Regions from separate parts of the Sphingobium sp. EP60837 genome, predicted to be linked through region 1. Evidence: riboswitches for the same ligand, from Rfam matches in the RefSeq annotation. Region 1 holds a riboswitch; the other holds the start of a gene.
What was found. A riboswitch is a leader RNA that binds a small molecule or an ion and turns the genes downstream of it on or off. The one in region 1 is predicted to bind cobalamin.

Region 1 (3,785 bases):
TCGATCAGGGAACGGAGATGCTGCACCATCCGGCGCTGCGTTCCATCCCCCGCATCCGCGTTCCGCAGGCGTGGACGGTGTGCGGCGGCCCCGCCTATGTGGAGGCCGCGCGCAGTATCGTGGCGCAGGTCACCGTTGCGCAGAATTGAGGGGCTGAGGCTCACGCCAGCCCCTCTCGCCAGGCTTTAGAAGCGGACACGCACGCCGCCAAAGGCCGAGCGGCCATAGGTGTTGTAACCATAGACCGTCGAGTATTCTTCATCGGCGAGATTGTCGATGCGGCCGTAAATCTCGAGATGTTCGTTGATCGGGAAGGATGTACGGACGCCCAGCAGAGCATAGCCGTCAAGTCGCTGCGTATTGGCAGCGTCGTTGAAGCTGTCGCCCACCATGGTCAGCGTAGCGCCCATCGACAGGCCGAAGGACCAGACATAGTCGGCCGAGACGCTCACCGCATTCTTGGCACGGCGGGGCAACAGCTTGCCTTCGTTGATGCCGCCTTCCGACCGGTCGATCGCGTCGATATAGCTGTAGGCAGCCGTGACGGTGAGCGCATCGACGGGCTTCAGCGTGACGGCGGCCTCAACACCCTTGGCCCGGGTCCGGGTCAGGTTGATATATTGACCGAAGGGCAGGATGAAGCCGTCGAAATAGAGCTGGTCGCGTGTGTCGCGGCGGAAGGCGGTGACGGAGATCATCGCGCGGCCGCCCACGACGCTATGATCGAAACCGATGTCGTAGCTCTTCGACTTTTCGGGCCGAAGGGCGGGATTGCCGTTGAAGCCATCATAAAGTTGATAGAGCGATGGCGCCTTGAAGCCTTCGCCATAGCTGGCGCGGATGTTGGTGCGGCCAGCATTGGGCGTGTAATTGGCGTTGGCGCCGAGCGTGGTCGCACCGCCGAACTGGCTGTGATCGTCGTGGCGCACGCCGCCGGTGAGCGAGAGGCCGGTGAAGGGCTTCACGACGGCGAGGGCATAGACGCTGTCGATATTCGCCTTGGCGCCGCCGCTGCCGAAGCCGTAGAAATCATAATCCGGCCGCTCATGCTCATAGCCGAAGACCAGCTTGGCCTGATCAATGGGCTGATAGACGCCCTCATATTCGAAGCGAAGGTTGGTGCCCGAATAGCCATAATCCCCGAAGGGCGAGAAATAGTCGCGATCGTTACGAAGCCAGGTGACGGCGCCCCGCTGGGTCAGCTTGCCGTCGAACAGGGCGAGGTTGATGCCCGCATAGCCGACATATTGGTTCAGCTTGCTGCTGTCCGTCGACTCCATCGGCGCGCCGAAGAAGATGTCGGTGTCGAGATCGGCGTGGATATAATAGCCGCGCAAATCGAGGCTGAGATTGTTGGTGAAGGCGAGCTTCAGCTTGGCGTGGGTGGCGATATTCTCATAGCCGTCCTTTTCCGTGCCGCCCTGGGCGGCGGAAATGCCGTCAGTGCGAAAATAAGCGACGCCCACGCCGCCCGACGCGATGCCGCTGCTGCCGGACACATCGGCTTTGGCGTTCAGCGTGTCGGCATAGCCATAGTCGATCGAGGCGCTGCCGCCGAAGCCTTCGGCAGGCTCGCCGGTCATGATGTTGACGACACCGCCAATCGCCTGGCTGCCATAGACGACCGAGTTGGAGCCGCGCAGTATCTCGACTCGGCGGATGTTGCCGGTCAGGAGATTGCCGAAGTCATAGAGATCGCCGATGCCGCTGGGGTCGTTGACCTTGACGCCGTCGAGCAGCACCAGCGTTTGCGTCGTTTCCGCGCCGCGGATCGAGATACCCGTAACCCCGCCCACCACATCAGCACGGTTGAACCGTACGCCCGGCGTCGTGATCAGCAGGTCGGCGATGCTGACCGACTGGCGCGTTTCGATGGTCTGTGCGTCGATTACGGTGACGGCCTGGCCGACTTCATCGCGAGGCTGCTCGATGCCGAGCGCGGTGACGATGATCTCGTCATTATCCCCTGCGAGCGCGGGGGTGGCGGCGAGAAGCGCCAGCAGTGAAATTCCGGTCTTGAACATGTTCGTCTTCCCTGAGCGTCAGGCGACTCTTGGGCGAGGGTCTCCGCGCAAACGGCCGGACACGCGGTAAGGACAGACGCCAGCGCCCCGCCCCGCGCACCGATGCGGCCCCCGCCGCTTCGCGTCGCTCAGACGGAAAACACCGTGCCCGGACCTATCCCTGGATCCTGGACAAGAGCGACCATGCGCTGGCAGGTCTCCTGGCTCGCGGGTCAAGGCAGCGATGCACGGCCTTCCCGGGCCGTCTGGCCCAGTGGCTGGCCCCCATCGCCTCCCCTTTGAAGACGGCGGGTTCCACAGTGCATCGCGCTCGCCGCTTACAGTTGCAGGGACAGCCGCGGAATTGGATAGCCACGCTATCCGCACCGCATTCCCTTTCAAGCCCAATGGGCACCGGCGCGATCTTCTTATGTCAGCGGTTGCCCGCTCACGCGCCGCGCCATAGGGGAAAGCAGAGGTTCTGCCAAGGAGTGGATCGATGCGATTGCTGGGCGCGGTGCTAGCCGGTGGGCGATCCAGCCGGTTCGGGAGCGACAAGGCGCTGGCCGTGATGCCGGACGGGCGCATCCTGCTGGAGCATGCGATGGCGGCGATTGCGCCGCATGTGGAGGCGGTGGTGGTTTGCGGCCGGGCGATGGAGGGGGTGACGGGCCTACCCGATCGGCCTGCCCCAGACATGGGGCCGCTGGGCGGGCTGAACGCGGCGCTGCATCATGCGGCAGGCCAGGGCTTTGACGGGGTGCTAACGATCGGGTGCGACATGCCGGTCTATCCGGCCGCGCTGGCGGAGGCGCTGACCGCAGATGGCGCGGCGGTGCTGAAGGGGCAGCAACTTGCCGGGTTCTGGCCCGCTTCGCTGGCGGGAGAGCTGGACGCGCACCTGGCCGAAGAGAATAACCGCTCCATCTATGGGTGGCTGGAGCGGATCGGCGCGCAGATCGTGGACCGGGCGGATATCGTGCTGCCCAATATCAACCGGCCGGAAGATCTTGATGGTTTGCGCTATCAGGACTGAGCCTGTCGATGCCCCTTACCTTCCTTCCAACTAAGGCAGGGGCATCGACAAGCTCAAGGCGAAGGTGCGGAGGGCTGAGCCTTCAAGCCTGAAGAGCGACGCTTGCGGCGACCTCACCAGGCATGGCCGTGCCCGCCACCGCTTCGCCAATCAGAAGCAGGGTCGGATCTTCATCGCTGATCGTGGCGACCAGGAAGGCAAGCGCGGACAGCTTGCCGCGGATCAGCCGTTCGCTGGGGAGCGAGACATTGACCGCCACCATCACGGGCGTTTCCGGATCACGCCCAGCGGCGATCAGCTGGCGGCTGATCTCTCCGGCAGCGGCGCGACCCATATAGATGCCGAGCGTGCCGCCGGGTCGGGCCAGCGTTTCCCAGTCGAGCTTGAGCGGTTCGCCGGCCTTCAGATGCGCCGTCACCAGGGTCAGGCCCCGCGCCACGCCGCGTAGGGTGAGCGAGGCATGGCCACTCGCCGCCGCCGCGCTGGCCGTGGTGATGCCGGGGCAGATGCGGAAGGAAATGCCGTCTGCGGCCAGATGCTCCATTTCTTCCGCCGAACGACCGAAGACGGAAGGATCACCGCCCTTGAGGCGCACGACGCGCTTCCCGGCCTTGGCAGCGGCGAGGAGCAGGTCGTTGATGCTTTCCTGCGCCTTGCTGTGTCGGCCCGAACGCTTGCCGACACTCACCCGTTCGACCCCCTCGGGGATGAGGTCGAGTACGCCGGGCCCCACCAGCGCGTCATAG
Region 2 (3,785 bases), on a different replicon from region 1:
CCGTAGAAAAAGGGGTCGCCCTCGCACAGCACCACCACATCCTCGCCATCCGCTGCCAGCCTGTGGAGATGCGCGGTGCAGTCGGCATAAAAGGCGGACAACGCCTGATTATAGCGCGGGTCGCTGACCGGTATTTCGGTCGTCACTGGATATTCCATCGCATATTCGATGGCATCGGGCCTTAGCAGCCCCTCGACGATGCGCCGGGCATGGCCGTGGCGTCCCGGCTTGCGGAAATAGGCGATGTGGCGGGCGTTGCGGATCAGCCGGTCGGCGCGCACGCTCATCAGGTCCTGCGCGCCGGGGCCAAGGCCGACGCCATGAATGACCCCGCTCATTCGGCCGCACTCGCCAGCGCGTTGATGGCGGCCACGGTCATGGCGCTGCCGCCCAGCCGCCCCTCAACGATGCAGCAGGGGACGGGCTGCGCCTCCCACAGCGCCTCCTTGGATTCCGCTGCTCCGACGAAGCCGACCGGGCAACCGATGATTGCGGCGGGGCGAGGGCAGGCGGGGTCCTCCAGCATGTTCAGCAAGTGGAAGAGAGCAGTCGGCGCATTCCCGATCGCGACGATCGCGCCCTCCATATGCGGCCGCCACAGCTCTAGCGCCGCTGCAGAGCGCGTATTGTTCATGGCGCGGGCGAGATCGGGCACTTGCGGATCGCCCAGGGTGCAGAGGATCGGATTATCAACGGGCAGGCGGGCGCGCGTGATCCCCTCCGATACCATGCGTGCGTCGCACAGGATCGGCGCGCCTGCTTCCAACGCCGCGAAGGCTGTGACCGCGAAGCTTGGGGAGAAGCGGATATGGCGGACGAGGTCCACCATCCCGGCGGCATGTATCATGCGCACGGCGACCCGCTCTTCTTCGGGCGAGAAGCGGCCAAGCTCCGCCTCCGCGCGGATGGTGCGGAAGGACTGGCGATAAATTTCCGCCCCATCCCTTTCATAGACATGCGGCATCATTGGACTCCGAAGAGGGTAAGGATCTGGTCAGGCGAGAGGCCCGCGCGAAGCGGCGGCGCGCCCGCACGGGCGTTATGGGCAAGGTCGAAGCGTCCCGAGCGGCCGGTCAGCATGACCGCCGCCCGCGACGGACGCGCGCATCCCTTGGCGCATCCGGAGACATGGAGCCCTGGAACATGCGGGGCGAGCCGAATCGCAAGGTCGCGCGTGGCGACACTCGCCTGGGGGCAGGCGGGCGCACCGGGACAGGCATCGGCAGAAAGGCGTGGGTCGTCAGGGTCGTCCGGCGCAGCATTGCCGCCCTCCAGCAGCAAGCCGCGCCAGGGCGTCAGGCGCACGGCCTGTACGCCGTCCTCCATGATCGAGAGTAGTGCGGTTGCCTCGACCCGTCCAAAGGGCGCGGCGTAAAAAGGCCCCGGCGCTTGAGCAAGCGCAGAGGCGCGCGAACGAGGCGACGCGGGCGCCTCACCCGCGGGAAGCGGCGCCAAATGCCGCGCCATGCGCCCGGCCTGCACGCCGCCGCTGGCAACAAACCAGTGAGCAAGGCTGATCAGCGCGTCCACCGCATCTTCCGCAGTGACGGACGCGCCTCTTTCCCGTCCATCGGCGCGCAGGATCAGCCCGCCGCTCGTTCCCCGCTCGATCCGGAAATCCGCCGGGGCATCGGTCAGCACAGGCGCAGGCCCCGCGTCGATCGCAAAGCCGATCTTGGCGGGCAGCTCGGGCAGTTCATCCATGCGCGCGATCAATTCATTGGCGATCGATGCGCTGATGTCGCCCTCTGCCCAATCCGGATTGAGGATCAGCGGCGCGCGCATTTCCCGCGCTGGATCAGCCTGCGCCAAGTCCAAGGCGACAAGCCTTTCTATCAACGCGCGATGCACCACCTCGCGCACGCCCCGAACCTGAAGCGCGGCCCGATTGGTGAGGTCGATATGGCCATTGCCATGACGCAAAGCTGCTTCATACAGACCTTCGGCCTGCGCTCGGCTCATCCGACCAAGCGCCGGGCGAACGCGCACCAGCAGCCCGTCGCCCGCCATCATCGGCTGCCATGCGGTCGGGCACCAGCCGCGCACGGCGGCGACGTGCTGCGCCTGCTTCTGCATTGCTCCCATCCTTCCACGCTCGCGCCACGACCAGCGGACGGCACGCGCAGGCGCACGGGGAAAGCCGCACGCCGCACGGCCGCAGCCGCACCCTATTCGTCGCTCAAACGGAGAACCGAGCCGTGACCATCCCCTGGGTCATGGCAAGAGCGACCTTTGCTCCGGCAGGTCTCCTGGCTTGCGGGTCATAGCGTCGGCATGGGGCCTTCCCGGATCGCTCCAGTGGCTGACCGTCCCATCTTCAGGGTCCGGCCGATCCATGCCTTGCTCGCCGCTCACAGTTGCAGGGACAGCCGCGGATTAGGGAGGCAACCCTCCCGCACCGCGTTCCCATTTAAGTCCCTTGCGGGACACCGGCGCGATCGATGAACCGGGCAAGGCCCGGTCCGCTGCGCTTCATAAAGGGGATGCGCGCGAAAGGAAAGTGGGCAGCGGCGGCTTGCTTGCGCCTGTCATGGCCTGACGCTACTCCCTTGGCCCATAACGATATGGAGAGAGAATTGATGAGCGATCTCAGCTTCGAAGCGACCAGCCGTTTCCTGGAAACCGCCAATGGACGGTTGCATTATCATGAGGCTGGATCGGGGCCGGCACTGCTATTGCTTCATGGCTCAGGTCCGGGCGTCACGGGCTGGGCGAATTTCCAGGGCAATCTGCCGCTCTTCTCGCAGCATTTCCGTACGATCATTCTCGATGCACCGGGCTACGGCAAAAGCGATCCCGTAGATGGCGATCCGGTTGCGGTGGCGCGCGATGCGGTGGTTGCGCTGATGGACGGCCTCGGTATCGATCGCGCCCATATCCTCGGCAACAGCTATGGCGGCATCGTCGGCGGCCATCTCGCCGCGTCGCATCCGCAAAGGGTGCTGCGCTACATTACGATCGGCGGGATCGGGTTCAACATCACCTCCACCTTCCCCAATGAAGGTCTGACCCGGCTCGTCGATTTCATCGAGGATCCAACGCGCGAGAACATCATCGCCTGGCTGGAGTCGATGGTGTACGACAAGTCCATCATCACCGACGAGCTTATCGACATGCGCTACAAGGCCGCGCTCGAACCGGTGACGATGGAGAGCAGCCGTAAGATGTACACGCGCTCCGCGCTCGGCTTCATCGCACAGTCCATGAGCGGGCCGGGCGTGTCGCAGCGGATCGACTATCTCGGCAAGATCCAGGCGCCGACCCTGATCACCTGGGGCCGCGATGACAAAGTCAGCCCGCTGGACGGCGCGTTCCTGCCGATGCGGGTGATCCCCAATGCGGAACTGCATGTGTTCCCCAAATGCGGCCATTGGGCGATGATCGAGTGCAAGCAGCGGTTTGAAGAGCTGGCGCTCGGGTTCTTGTTGGATGGGCGGGCGTAGGCGCGCTCAGTCCTCCTGGAATCACCCGTTCAGGCTGAGCTTGTCGAAGCCTCCACTTTCTTCAGGAAACGCCCTTCGACAGGCTCAGGGCGAACGGGCTGGGTGCGCGTGATCCTAACGCCGCACCACCACCGAATGCCAATCCATGCGCTGTTCCCAGCCGCGCCGCTCCAGTTCCGGCGCATCCTCCTCAATCTCCGGCTTCCCAAGGCATAGCAGCCCAAGACATTCCCAACTGGCGGGAATATCCAGCATCGCGTCCACGCCTTGGGGTTCCAAGATGGAAACCCATCCCATGCCGATGCTCCGCGTCCGCGCCGCCAGCCACAGCGTGTGCACCGC

Region 2: linked by a shared signal. The riboswitch ahead of EP837_RS16880 (cobalamin biosynthesis protein CobG) and the one ahead of EP837_RS04855 (TonB-dependent receptor plug domain-containing protein) in region 1 are both predicted to bind cobalamin.

Annotation. Positions count from the first base shown of each region.
Region 1 is NZ_CP015986.1:990,319-994,103, forward strand. It holds gene EP837_RS04850 (ABC transporter substrate-binding protein) at 1-149, shown strand, start outside; gene EP837_RS04855 (TonB-dependent receptor plug domain-containing protein) at 186-2,024, opposite strand; cobalamin riboswitch at 2,198-2,437, opposite strand; gene mobA (molybdenum cofactor guanylyltransferase) at 2,503-3,039, shown strand; gene cobA (uroporphyrinogen-III C-methyltransferase) at 3,122-3,785, opposite strand, start outside.
Region 2 is NZ_CP015987.1:853,523-857,307, forward strand. It holds gene cobI (precorrin-2 C(20)-methyltransferase) at 1-338, opposite strand, end outside; gene EP837_RS16875 (precorrin-8X methylmutase) at 335-964, opposite strand; gene EP837_RS16880 (cobalamin biosynthesis protein CobG) at 964-2,013, opposite strand; cobalamin riboswitch at 2,223-2,449, opposite strand; gene EP837_RS16885 (alpha/beta fold hydrolase) at 2,580-3,443, shown strand; gene bluB (5,6-dimethylbenzimidazole synthase) at 3,558-3,785, opposite strand, start outside.